One region of the Kribbella sp. NPDC049227 genome, then DNA from elsewhere that is predicted to be linked to it. Evidence: riboswitches for the same ligand, from Rfam matches in the RefSeq annotation. Region 1 holds a riboswitch; each other region holds the start of a gene.
The links. Region 1 has a riboswitch for ZMP and ZTP ahead of ACGFH6_RS17595 (glycine hydroxymethyltransferase). Riboswitches for the same ligand answer to the same signal wherever they lie in the genome.
Positions count from the first base shown of each region.

Region 1 (3,266 bases):
GAACTCGTCGGCCCCGAAGCCGCGCGTCGTCAGTGCCGGCGTACCGATCCGGACGCCCGACGTGTACCACGCGCCGTTCGGGTCGCGCGGTACGGCGTTCCGGTTGGTCACGATGCCCGCGTCGAGCAGCGCCGACTCGGCCTGCCGCCCGGTGATCCCGTACGACGAGACGTCGAGCAGGGCCAGGTGGTTCTCGGTGCCATCGGTGACGAGCTTGACGCCACGCTTCATCAGGCCCTCCGCGAGCACGACCGCGTTGTCGGCGACGGCCTGGGCGTACTCCTGGAACGACGGCTGCCGGGCCTCTGCCAGCGCGACCGCCTTCGCCGCCATCGTCTGGCCGAGCGGGCCACCCAGAACCATCGGGCAGCCGCGGTCGACGGCGTCGGCGTACTCCGGCTGGCACAGCACCATGCCGCCGCGCGGGCCGCGCAGCGACTTGTGCGTGGTCGTGGTGGTGACGTGCGCATGCGGGATCGGGTCGAAGTCGTCGGTGAAGACCTTGCCGGCGACCAGACCGGCGAAGTGCGCCATGTCGACCATCAGCGTCGCGCCGACCTCGTCGGCGATCTCGCGCATCTTCGCGAAGTTCACCTTCCGCGGGTACGCCGAGTAGCCGGCGATCAGGATCAGCGGCTTGAACTCCCGCGCCGTGCGGGCGACCTCGTCGTAGTCGAGCAGCCCGGTCTCCGGATCGGTGCCGTAGGAGCTCTGGTGGAACATCTTGCCGGAGATGTTCGGCCGGAAGCCGTGGGTCAGGTGGCCGCCGGCGTCCAGCGACATGCCGAGCATCTTCTGGTCACCGAACGCCCGGCGCAGCTTGGACCAGTCCTCCTCGGACAGGTCGTTGACGTGCTTCGCGCCCGCCTCGGCCAGCGCCGGGGACTCGATCCGCTGGGCCAGGATCGCCCAGAAGGCGACCAGGTTCGCGTCGATGCCGGAGTGCGGCTGGACGTAGGCATGCGGGGCGTTGAACAGCGCCGTGGCGTGGTCGGCCGCGGCCTGCTCGACGGTGTCGATGTTCTGGCAGCCGGCGTAGAAGCGGTGCCCGATGGTGCCCTCGGCGTACTTGTCCGAGAGCCAGTTGCCCATCGTCAGCAAGGTGGCGGGGGAGGCGTAGTTCTCGCTCGCGATCAGCTTCAGCGAGGAACGCTGGTCGGCCAGTTCGGCCTTGATCGCGCCGGCGACGGTGGGTTCCACCGCGGCGATCACCTGGAGCGCGTTGTTGTACGCGGCCGACGCGGCCGCTGCGTCGAAGGGTTGAGTCATCGTTGTCTCTCCTGCGGTTGCAGTGGGTCGTGGGCACCCAGGCGCACGGTGCCGACGGTCTTCGCTCCCCGGTGGTTCTCCACCTCAGCGCGCCAGTCGCGACGCGGCCACCCTACCGTGCGGCCGCCGCTCGGAGTCAGAGGCTGCGGTCGGTGATCAGGCCGAACGGCGTGGTCCGCGGGAGGGTGCCGAAGACGCCGCCCCAGTCGTTCGCCAGCCGGGACGCGACGAAGGCGTCCGCGACCGCGGGAGTCGAGTGCCGGACGAGCAGGGACGCCTGCAGGCACAGCGCCATCCGCGCGGCCAGCCGACGGGCTCCCGCCTCCGCGCCCTCGACGTCAGCAAGCGCTTGCAGTACGTCGTTCACCGCGGTGTCCAGGCGCTCGTCCGCACCCCGCGCCGCGCCGACTTCCAGCAACCACGCCTCGAGCGACTCGGGCCGTCTGAGGGCTCGCAGTACGTCGAGGGCGTTGACGTTCCCCGACCCTTCCCAGATCGAGTTCAGCGGGGACTCCCGGAACAGCAGAGGCATCCCGGACTCCTCGACGAACCCGTTCCCGCCGAGACACTCAAGGGCCTCGGCGGCCATGAACGGCGTCCGCTTGCTCACCCAGAACTTTGCCAGCGGCAGCCCGATCCGCCGGAACGCGGCCTCCTGCTCGTTGCCGCCGGCCGACGCGTCGACGGCCGCCGCAAGCCGCATCGCGAGCGCTGTCGCAGCCTCACTCTCCAGCGCCAGGTCGGCCAGCACGTTCTGCATCGCGGGCTTGTCGGCGAGCAGGTCACCGAACGCCGAACGGTGGCGGGTGTGCCAGAGCGCCTCCACCAGCGCGCGCCGCTGCAGAGCGGCCGAGCCGAGGACGCAGTCCAGCCGGGTCGCGGCCACCATCTCGATGATCGTGCGGACCCCGGCGCCCTCGTCGCCGAGGCGGTAGCCGACCGTGCCGTGGAACTCGACCTCGCTGGACGCGTTCGACCGGTTCCCGAGCTTGTCCTTCAGCCGCTGCAGGGCAAACGCGTTCCGGTTGCCGTCGGCAAGCACGCGCGGGACGACGAAGCAGCTCAGTCCGTCCGGCGCCTGCGCCAGTACCAGGAAGACGTCGACCTGTGGCGCCGAGCAGAACCACTTGTGCCCGTTCAGCTGGTACTCACCGTCGTCACCGGCCGGCGTCGCGGTGGTCAGGTTCGCCCGGACGTCCGAGCCGCCCTGCTTCTCGGTCATCCCCATCCCCGCGAGTACGCCGGTCTTGGTGGCCGCAGGCAACCGGCGTACGTCGTACTGGCGCGAAGCCAGCTGTGGGACCCACTCCTTGGCGAGCCGTTCGTCGGCCCTGAGAGCGGGGACGGCGGCGTACGTCATCGAGATCGGGCAGCCGTGGCCGGGCTCGACCTGGGACCAGACGTAGAAGCCGGCCGCGCGGGTCAGGTGTGGGGAGGGCTGGTCGCTCATCCACGGCGCGGCCTGCAGCCCGAAGTCGACGGCGCGCTCCATCAGCCAGTGCCAGGAGGGATGGAACTCGACCTCGTCGATCCGGTTCCCGTACCGGTCGTGCGTGCGCAGGACCGGTGGGTTCTGGTTCGCCGGGAGTGCCTGGGCGAGGGCCTCTTCGGAGCCCGCGAGCTCGCCGATCCGGGTCAGTCCGGGATCGTCCGCGAGGTCGGCGTACGGACGCAGAGCGTCACCGAGGGCCGTGTCCCGGGTGAAGAAGTTCACCCCCTGGAGTGGGGGAGCCTGATTCGTTACCGCGAATGGGTCCGCCATGTCAGTACGGTAAGCGGTATGGCACGTTCAGGGGCAAGACCCGCGGGTGGGAGCTCCCTCTCATTGGCATGGGTCCGCAAGATCCCCGCGACGACCTGGAAGCTGCTCACCCAGACTGTCGGTGTCTGTCTGCGCTACCGGGTCACCGGTCTCGCGGCCGAGGGGGCGTTCTTCGCGATCCTCTCGCTGCCGCCGCTGATTTTCGGGCTGGCCGGAAGTCTGGGTTACATCGCCA
Region 1 is NZ_JBICST010000003.1:1,126,900-1,130,165, forward strand. It holds gene ACGFH6_RS17595 (glycine hydroxymethyltransferase) at 1-1,269, opposite strand, end outside; ZMP/ZTP riboswitch at 1,298-1,379, opposite strand; gene ACGFH6_RS17600 (acyl-CoA dehydrogenase family protein) at 1,406-3,031, opposite strand; gene ACGFH6_RS17605 (YhjD/YihY/BrkB family envelope integrity protein) at 3,050-3,266, shown strand, end outside.

Region 2 (3,266 bases), on a different contig from region 1:
GTACCACCGCGAGCAGTGGCGCGACCCGTACCCGGCCGGCAAGCTGGCCGAGCTCGGCGAGCTGGTCCAGCGCGCGGTGCGGAACAAGGTCGACTTCACCTTCGCGCTGTCACCCGGCCTGTCGATCCGCTACACCGACGACAGCGACTTCCAGGCGCTGATCGCCAAGTTCGAGGCCCTGTACGCACTGGGTGCGCGCGCGTTCAACGTGGCCCTGGACGACATCGAGTACGAGAAGTGGCACAGCGCCGAGGACGAGGAGAAGTACGGCGCCGGCGGTGGCGGGGCCGGGCGTGCGCAGAGCGAGTTGCTGAACCGGATCCAGCGCGAGTGGGTCGCGACCAAGCCGGACCTCGCCCCGCTGCAGATGGTCCCGACCGAGTACTACAACGTCGACGAGACGCCGTACAAGCAGGCGCTGCGGGAGCAGCTCGACAGCGCCGTGATCGTCCACTGGACCGGGATCGGCGTCGTACCGGAGACGATCACGAGCGCACAAGCGGCCGAGGCGAAGGCCGTGTTCGGGCACGACATCCTGATCTGGGACAACTACCCGGTCAACGACTACGCGGCCGCCCGGATCCTGCTCGCGGCCTACAGCGGGCGCGAGCCCGGCCTCGCCGACCAGGTCGTCGGCGTGATCTCGAACCCGATGAACCAGGCCGGGGCCAGCAAGATCGCGCTCTACTCGTTCGCCGAGTTCGGCTGGAACCCGGCGACGTACGACGAGCAGGCCTCGTGGCACCGCGCGCTCGCCGAGCGGGCCGGGGGAGACGCCGAGACGATCGCGGCGCTGGAGGTCTTCACCGACCTCACCACCTACGACGGCCGGCTGCATCTGGTGAACGCGCCGGTCCTGGCCGCGCAGACGGCCGCGTTCTGGAAGACCTGGAAGGCAGGCGACCTGGCCGGGGCCATCGCGCAGCTCGAGCCGTATCTCGAGGCGATCGAGAACGCTCCGGCCCGGATCCGCGCCGGTGTGTCCGACCCGTCGTTCGCCGACGAGGCCGGCGCCTGGCTCGATGCGACCTTCCTCTGGGCGCAAGCGTTGCGCGAGTCCCTCCGGCACCTCGAAGCAGTGGCCGAAGGCAACAGCTCGGACGCCGCCACGACCCGGGACCAGATCGACCACCTGGTCACCCAGGCCAAGACGATCCGCGACACCCGCCTCCCACACTCCAAGACCCATCCCCAACTCGGTGACCCTGTCATCGAGACCTTCCTGACCGAGGCGACGGAGGGTGGCCGGGTATCCTGAGCGGTGGACCGCGACTGGCGCTGAGGTGGACGACCACCGGGGAACGGTCCGCCGGAGGATCCGGCCGAGCCGCGCGCCTGGGCACTTGACCTGATGTCGACGCCCAAGGGAGCGCGCGCCATGACTGCCACTCTGATGACCGGTACCGACCTCGCCGCCGAGATGGTGGCGAAGGCGGCCGACCGGGCCCGTGCACTGCAGGAGCGGACCGGGGTCCAGCCGTGTCTGGCCACCGTGCTGGTCGGTGACGATCCCGCGTCCGCGACGTACGTGCGGATGAAGCAGAACCGGTCGAAGAAGGCCGGCATCGGGTCGCGGAGCGTCGTACTGCCCGCGGAGACGACGACCGAGGAACTGGTCGCGGAGCTGACGAAGCTGTCCCAGGACCCGGCGGTGCACGGGATCCTGCTGCAGCACCCGGTGCCCGCGCAGATCGACGAGCGGGCCGCGTTCGAGGCGATCGACCCGGCCAAGGACGTCGACGGTGTGACCACGCGGTCGTTCGGTGCGATGGCGTTCGGTGAGCCCGGCTTCCGGTCCGCGACGCCCGGCGGGATCATGCGCCTGCTGGAGGCGTACGACGTACCGATCGCTGGAGCGCACGCGGTGGTGATCGGCCGCAGCCCGATTCTCGGCAAGCCGGCCGGGATGTTGCTGCTGGCATCGAACGCGACCGTGACCTACACGCACTCCCGGACCACCGACCTGCCCGCGATCGTCCGGACCGCGGACATCGTGGTGGCCGCGGTCGGCCGGCCGAACTTCGTCCAGGGCGACTGGCTCAAGCCCGGCGCGGTCGTCGTCGACGCGGGCTACAACGAGGGCAACGTCGGGGACGTCGACTTCGCCGCCGCGGCCGAGGTGGCGAGCCTGATCACACCGGTCCCGGGCGGGGTCGGTCCGATGACGATCGCCCTTCTTCTGGAGCAGGCCGTCGACGCCGCCGAGGCGCAGACCTCCTAGCGGTCGCAGCCGCCGTCCTTGTCGGCGCGCGAGTGCGGGCGGGCGATGTCGTCGATGCCCTTGTAGGCGTACGGGTCGGTCCCGGCCACCATCACGATGTCGCGGTAGTCGTGCTTGCCGACATGGACTCCCGACGGCACGGACTGCCAGGGGAGCAGCGACTCCGCGCTCATGTAGTGGTTGGCGAGGGCCCGGCGGAGTCCGCGCCGGGTGGTGTTCGGTAGTGATCGGTGCAGCAGGTAGCCGTTGAAGATCACCGCCGAACCCGCCGGCACCTCGACCGGTACGGCGTCGTCGTCGGTGTAGGGGAAGTCGAACAACTCCACCGTGCAGTCGAAGCGGAGATCGTCCTGCTCGCGATCGGGATAGATGACGCCGCGGCGGTGCGAGCCCGGCAGCACCCACAGGCAGCCGTTCTCCACGGTGGCGTCGTCGAGCGCGATCCACACCGCGGTCAGCGAGCGGTCCCTGGTCGGGATGAAGAATTCGTCCTGGTGCCAGGCCTGGCCCGGCTTGCCTTCGGACTTGATGAACAGCATCGACTGCATCGCCTTCACGTTCGGCCCGATCAGCGCGGTCAGTGCCGTCACCACGCGCGGTGCGTGCAACGCGGCCAGGGCCACGTCGGACACCTTGTGGGGCTGGTGAATGCACAGGTACTTGCGCACGACATCGTCACCCGGCTCCGTGCTCGGGCTGCCTTCGACGGCCCCGAGGTCACCGCGGCACAGGCGCTCGGCCGCTGTGTGGAGCGCGGCGACCTGGTCGGGTGGAAGGGCCTGGTCGAGGACGACGAAGCCGTCGCGCTGGAACGACCCGATCAACTCGTCGGTGACCTCGGTGAACCGGCGTACGGCGGTGACAGGCTGCATCTGGCGCTCCATCCGGCCTGGGGTTGGCGATGACCGGCTTCACAGTCTCAGAGCACGGTGGGCCGGCCAATGTCGCCGGCGCGCGCTCTACTATCTGTTCGTGACATCGCGACCACCGGTGATCAGCGTGAACTCCGTGGTCCAGGTCGCGGACTATGCGCCCGGGGCGACGT
Region 2 is NZ_JBICST010000006.1:606,620-609,885, reverse strand. It holds gene ACGFH6_RS28925 (beta-N-acetylglucosaminidase domain-containing protein) at 1-1,258, shown strand, start outside; ZMP/ZTP riboswitch at 1,259-1,348, shown strand; gene ACGFH6_RS28920 (bifunctional 5,10-methylenetetrahydrofolate dehydrogenase/5,10-methenyltetrahydrofolate cyclohydrolase) at 1,379-2,221, shown strand; gene ACGFH6_RS28915 (phytanoyl-CoA dioxygenase family protein) at 2,218-3,093, opposite strand; gene ACGFH6_RS28910 (helix-turn-helix domain-containing protein) at 3,194-3,266, shown strand, end outside.
Region 2: linked by a shared signal. The riboswitch ahead of ACGFH6_RS28920 (bifunctional 5,10-methylenetetrahydrofolate dehydrogenase/5,10-methenyltetrahydrofolate cyclohydrolase) and the one ahead of ACGFH6_RS17595 (glycine hydroxymethyltransferase) in region 1 are both predicted to bind ZMP and ZTP.

Region 3 (3,266 bases), on a different contig from region 1:
CGTCGACTTCACCGAGAAGGTCGCCGGGCGGATGCTGTGGCTGATCGGGGCTGTCGTGCTGCTGGCGTTCCTGCTGCTCACGGTCGCGTTCCGATCGCTCCTGATCGGGATCAAGGCCGCGATCCTCAACCTGCTGTCGGTCGGAGCGGCGTACGGCGTGATCGTCGCGGTGTTCCAGTGGGGCTGGGGATCCTCGTTGGTCGGGATCGACGAGAAGGTGCCGATCCCGTCGTTCGTGCCGATGCTGATGTTCGCGATCGTGTTCGGGTTGTCGATGGACTACGAGGTCTTCCTGCTGTCCCGGGTGCACGAGGCGTGGATCGCGACCAAGGACAGCCATCGCGCCGTGGCGATCGGAATCGGCGCGACGGCCCGGGTCATCACCACCGCGGCCGCGATCATGATCGTGGTCTTCCTCAGCTTCGTCCTCGACGACGACCCGACGGTCAAGATGCTCGCGGTCGGCATGGCGGTCGCCGTACTCATCGACGCCAGCATCGTCCGGATGGTCCTGGTCCCGTCCGTCATGACGCTCCTCGGCGACCGCGCCTGGTGGCTGCCCCGATGGCTCGACCGCATCGTCCCCGACATCCAGCTGGAAGGCGGCCCGCCCGCCCCACCCCCGCCAACCCCCCAAGAAACCCCCAAGGTCGAACCGGTCTCCTGACCTGCTCAATGGCGGAAGAGGCGTACGCCCGTTCGTGACAGCGTGATTCCGCGGGCGGCGCACGCCTCGGCGACCTCGTCGGAGCGGATCGAGCCGCCGGGTTCGGCGATGTGGGCCACGCCGTGGCGGTGGGCTTCGTCGATGTTGTCGACGAAGGGGATGGCGCCGTCGGAGACCATCGCGACACCGATCAGCTGCTCGGACGAGCGGCGGGACCACCACTCGTCTGCTTTCTCGCCGGCCAGGCGGACGCAGTCGACTCGTGACTGCTGGCCGGCGCCGATGCCGATCGTCGTACCGTCCTTCACCATCGCGACCGTGTTCGACTGCGTGTACCGCGCCACGATCATCCCGAGCAACAGATCGCGGGCCGCGGCATCCGGCACGCCCGGATCCAGCAGCTCACGAGTCAACGGCAGATCGTCCCGCTGCTGCGTCAGCCGCAGCCCGTACACCTCGCGCACCTCGTGTTCCGGCGGCTCGAAGGACGCATCGGCTTCGAGAACGAGAAAGGTCCCGCGCTTCTTCCCAGCCAACACTCCGACGACGCCCTCGTCGTACCCGGGCGCAATGATCCCGTCGCTCACGACCCGCTTGAGCACACCCGCAAGCTCGGCATCGACCGGATGCGACACGGCAACGAAATCGCCGTACGACGACTTCGGATCGGCATCACGGGCACGCACATACGCGGCGCTCACCGACTCCGCCAGCGCAGCACCGGCAGGGGAGACGTGCTTGTACGACGCCGCAGCGACCATCCCGAACATCCCGGCCGCCTCTCGCACGAGCTGCCAACCGGTGAGCGCATCCAGGACGTTGATGTACGACGGACTCCCGCTGACGACCGTGAACGGCGCCCGACCCGACACCGGCGTCATCGTGGCGGACTGGTGGGGGTTCATGCCATAACGCATCCAGCGACCTCCGAGATCGAAACACATCGGAGGCGCCCAGGCGGACGACGCCTTGCTTGCCGGCCGACCGCTCCCCGGTGGTACTCCACCCTCGCCAGTCGCGGTCGTTCGGCAGTCTATTCGAGCAACCCGCACACGTACGATCCGAGGATGGGGATCTTCTCTCGGAGGGCGGTGGATGTCTCCAGGCTTCGGCTCGATCAGGCCTGGGCCGATCCCGAGCTCGATCGGGCGTATGCCGCTGTGCGTGCGGGGGATCTGTCGACGGGGATGGCGTTGCTGAAGGCGACGCCGATGAATACCGGGCTGCGGTCGGTGCGGGTGGTGGGCCTGGGGCAGGCGGCGGTCGGGCACAGTCGGCAGTTGGAGTTGCGGCTGGAGGCGTTGCCCAGGGATCCGGATCTGCTCCTGTGGCTTGGGCAGACGTTGGTGTTCGAGGCCTGGGAAGTGCGGAGCGAGAGTCTCGCGAAGTACGTCTCCGAGCAGCAGTTCGCGTCGTTCCACGACGTCCTCGGGACCGCGGGCGCAGTACTGAATCATGCGATCGATACGGCGCCCGGCGATGCGGCCCCGTGGGAGGTGCTGCAGTGGGTCACGGTCGGACTGCAGTCGTCGATGGAAGTGAAGGACGAGGTCTTTCGGTCCGCGGTGGAGCGCCATCCCGAGAGCTATGCCGCGCACAGCGGACGGGTGCAGGTGCTCGCCCCGAAGTGGTCCGGCCTGGAGCTCGCCGAGCTCGTGCACTTCGGTCATCAGGTGGTGGCGAACGCACAGCCGGGTAGCGCGCTCTGCGCCGTCGCCGCACAGGTGATCAACGAGGTGTGGGTCGACGTACTCGGCGACAGCGAGCTCTCCCGGCTGCAGCGCGGCGCCCGCCTGACCCGCGAGATCTCGAACCGGCGGGAGGAACTGCTGGCCGCGAGGGACAAGTGGTGGACCCCCGGACGCGATCAACAGCCGGAGGACATCTCCGCCCACGGCGCGATGGCGTTCGCGTTGAAGGCGGTCGGCGCGAAGGCCGCGGCGATGGAGCACGCCGCACTGACGACAGGCCGGATCGAGAGCCTGCCCTGGGGCTATACCAACGACCCCGACCCCCTCACCGCCTTCGCGACGGCGGTGGCACACCAGATGTCCTGACCCAACCAACGGTGCAGAGCCGTAACGGCGGTGTTCGTTGACCAAGGAATAGAGTGAGCCGCATGGTCGATGTGAAGCCACGGAGCCGGACGGTGACCGACGGGCTGGAGGCGACCGCATCGCGCGGGATGCTTCGCGCGGTCGGGATGGGTGACGACGACTGGGCCAAGCCACAGGTCGGAGTCGCGTCGAGCTGGAACGAGATCACCCCGTGCAACCTGTCCCTGGACCGGCTCGCGAAGGCGGTCAAGGAAGGCGTGCACGCGGCCGGCGGCTATCCGCTGGAGTTCGGCACGATCAGCGTGTCCGACGGCATCTCGATGGGCCACGTCGGCATGCACTACTCGCTCGTCAGCCGCGAGATCATCGCCGACTCGGTCGAGACCGTGATGGAGGCCGAGCGGCTGGACGGCTCGGTGCTGCTGGCCGGCTGCGACAAGTCGCTGCCCGGCATGCTGATGGCCGCGGCCCGGCTCGACCTGGCCTCGGTCTTCCTGTACGCCGGTTCGATCATGCCCGGCAGGCTCGGCGACAAGGACGTC
Region 3 is NZ_JBICST010000012.1:99,735-103,000, forward strand. It holds gene ACGFH6_RS42940 (MMPL family transporter) at 1-667, shown strand, start outside; gene ACGFH6_RS42945 (5-aminoimidazole-4-carboxamide ribonucleotide transformylase) at 673-1,584, opposite strand; ZMP/ZTP riboswitch at 1,612-1,696, opposite strand; gene ACGFH6_RS42950 (hypothetical protein) at 1,735-2,724, shown strand; gene ilvD (dihydroxy-acid dehydratase) at 2,787-3,266, shown strand, end outside.
Region 3: linked by a shared signal. The riboswitch ahead of ACGFH6_RS42945 (5-aminoimidazole-4-carboxamide ribonucleotide transformylase) and the one ahead of ACGFH6_RS17595 (glycine hydroxymethyltransferase) in region 1 are both predicted to bind ZMP and ZTP.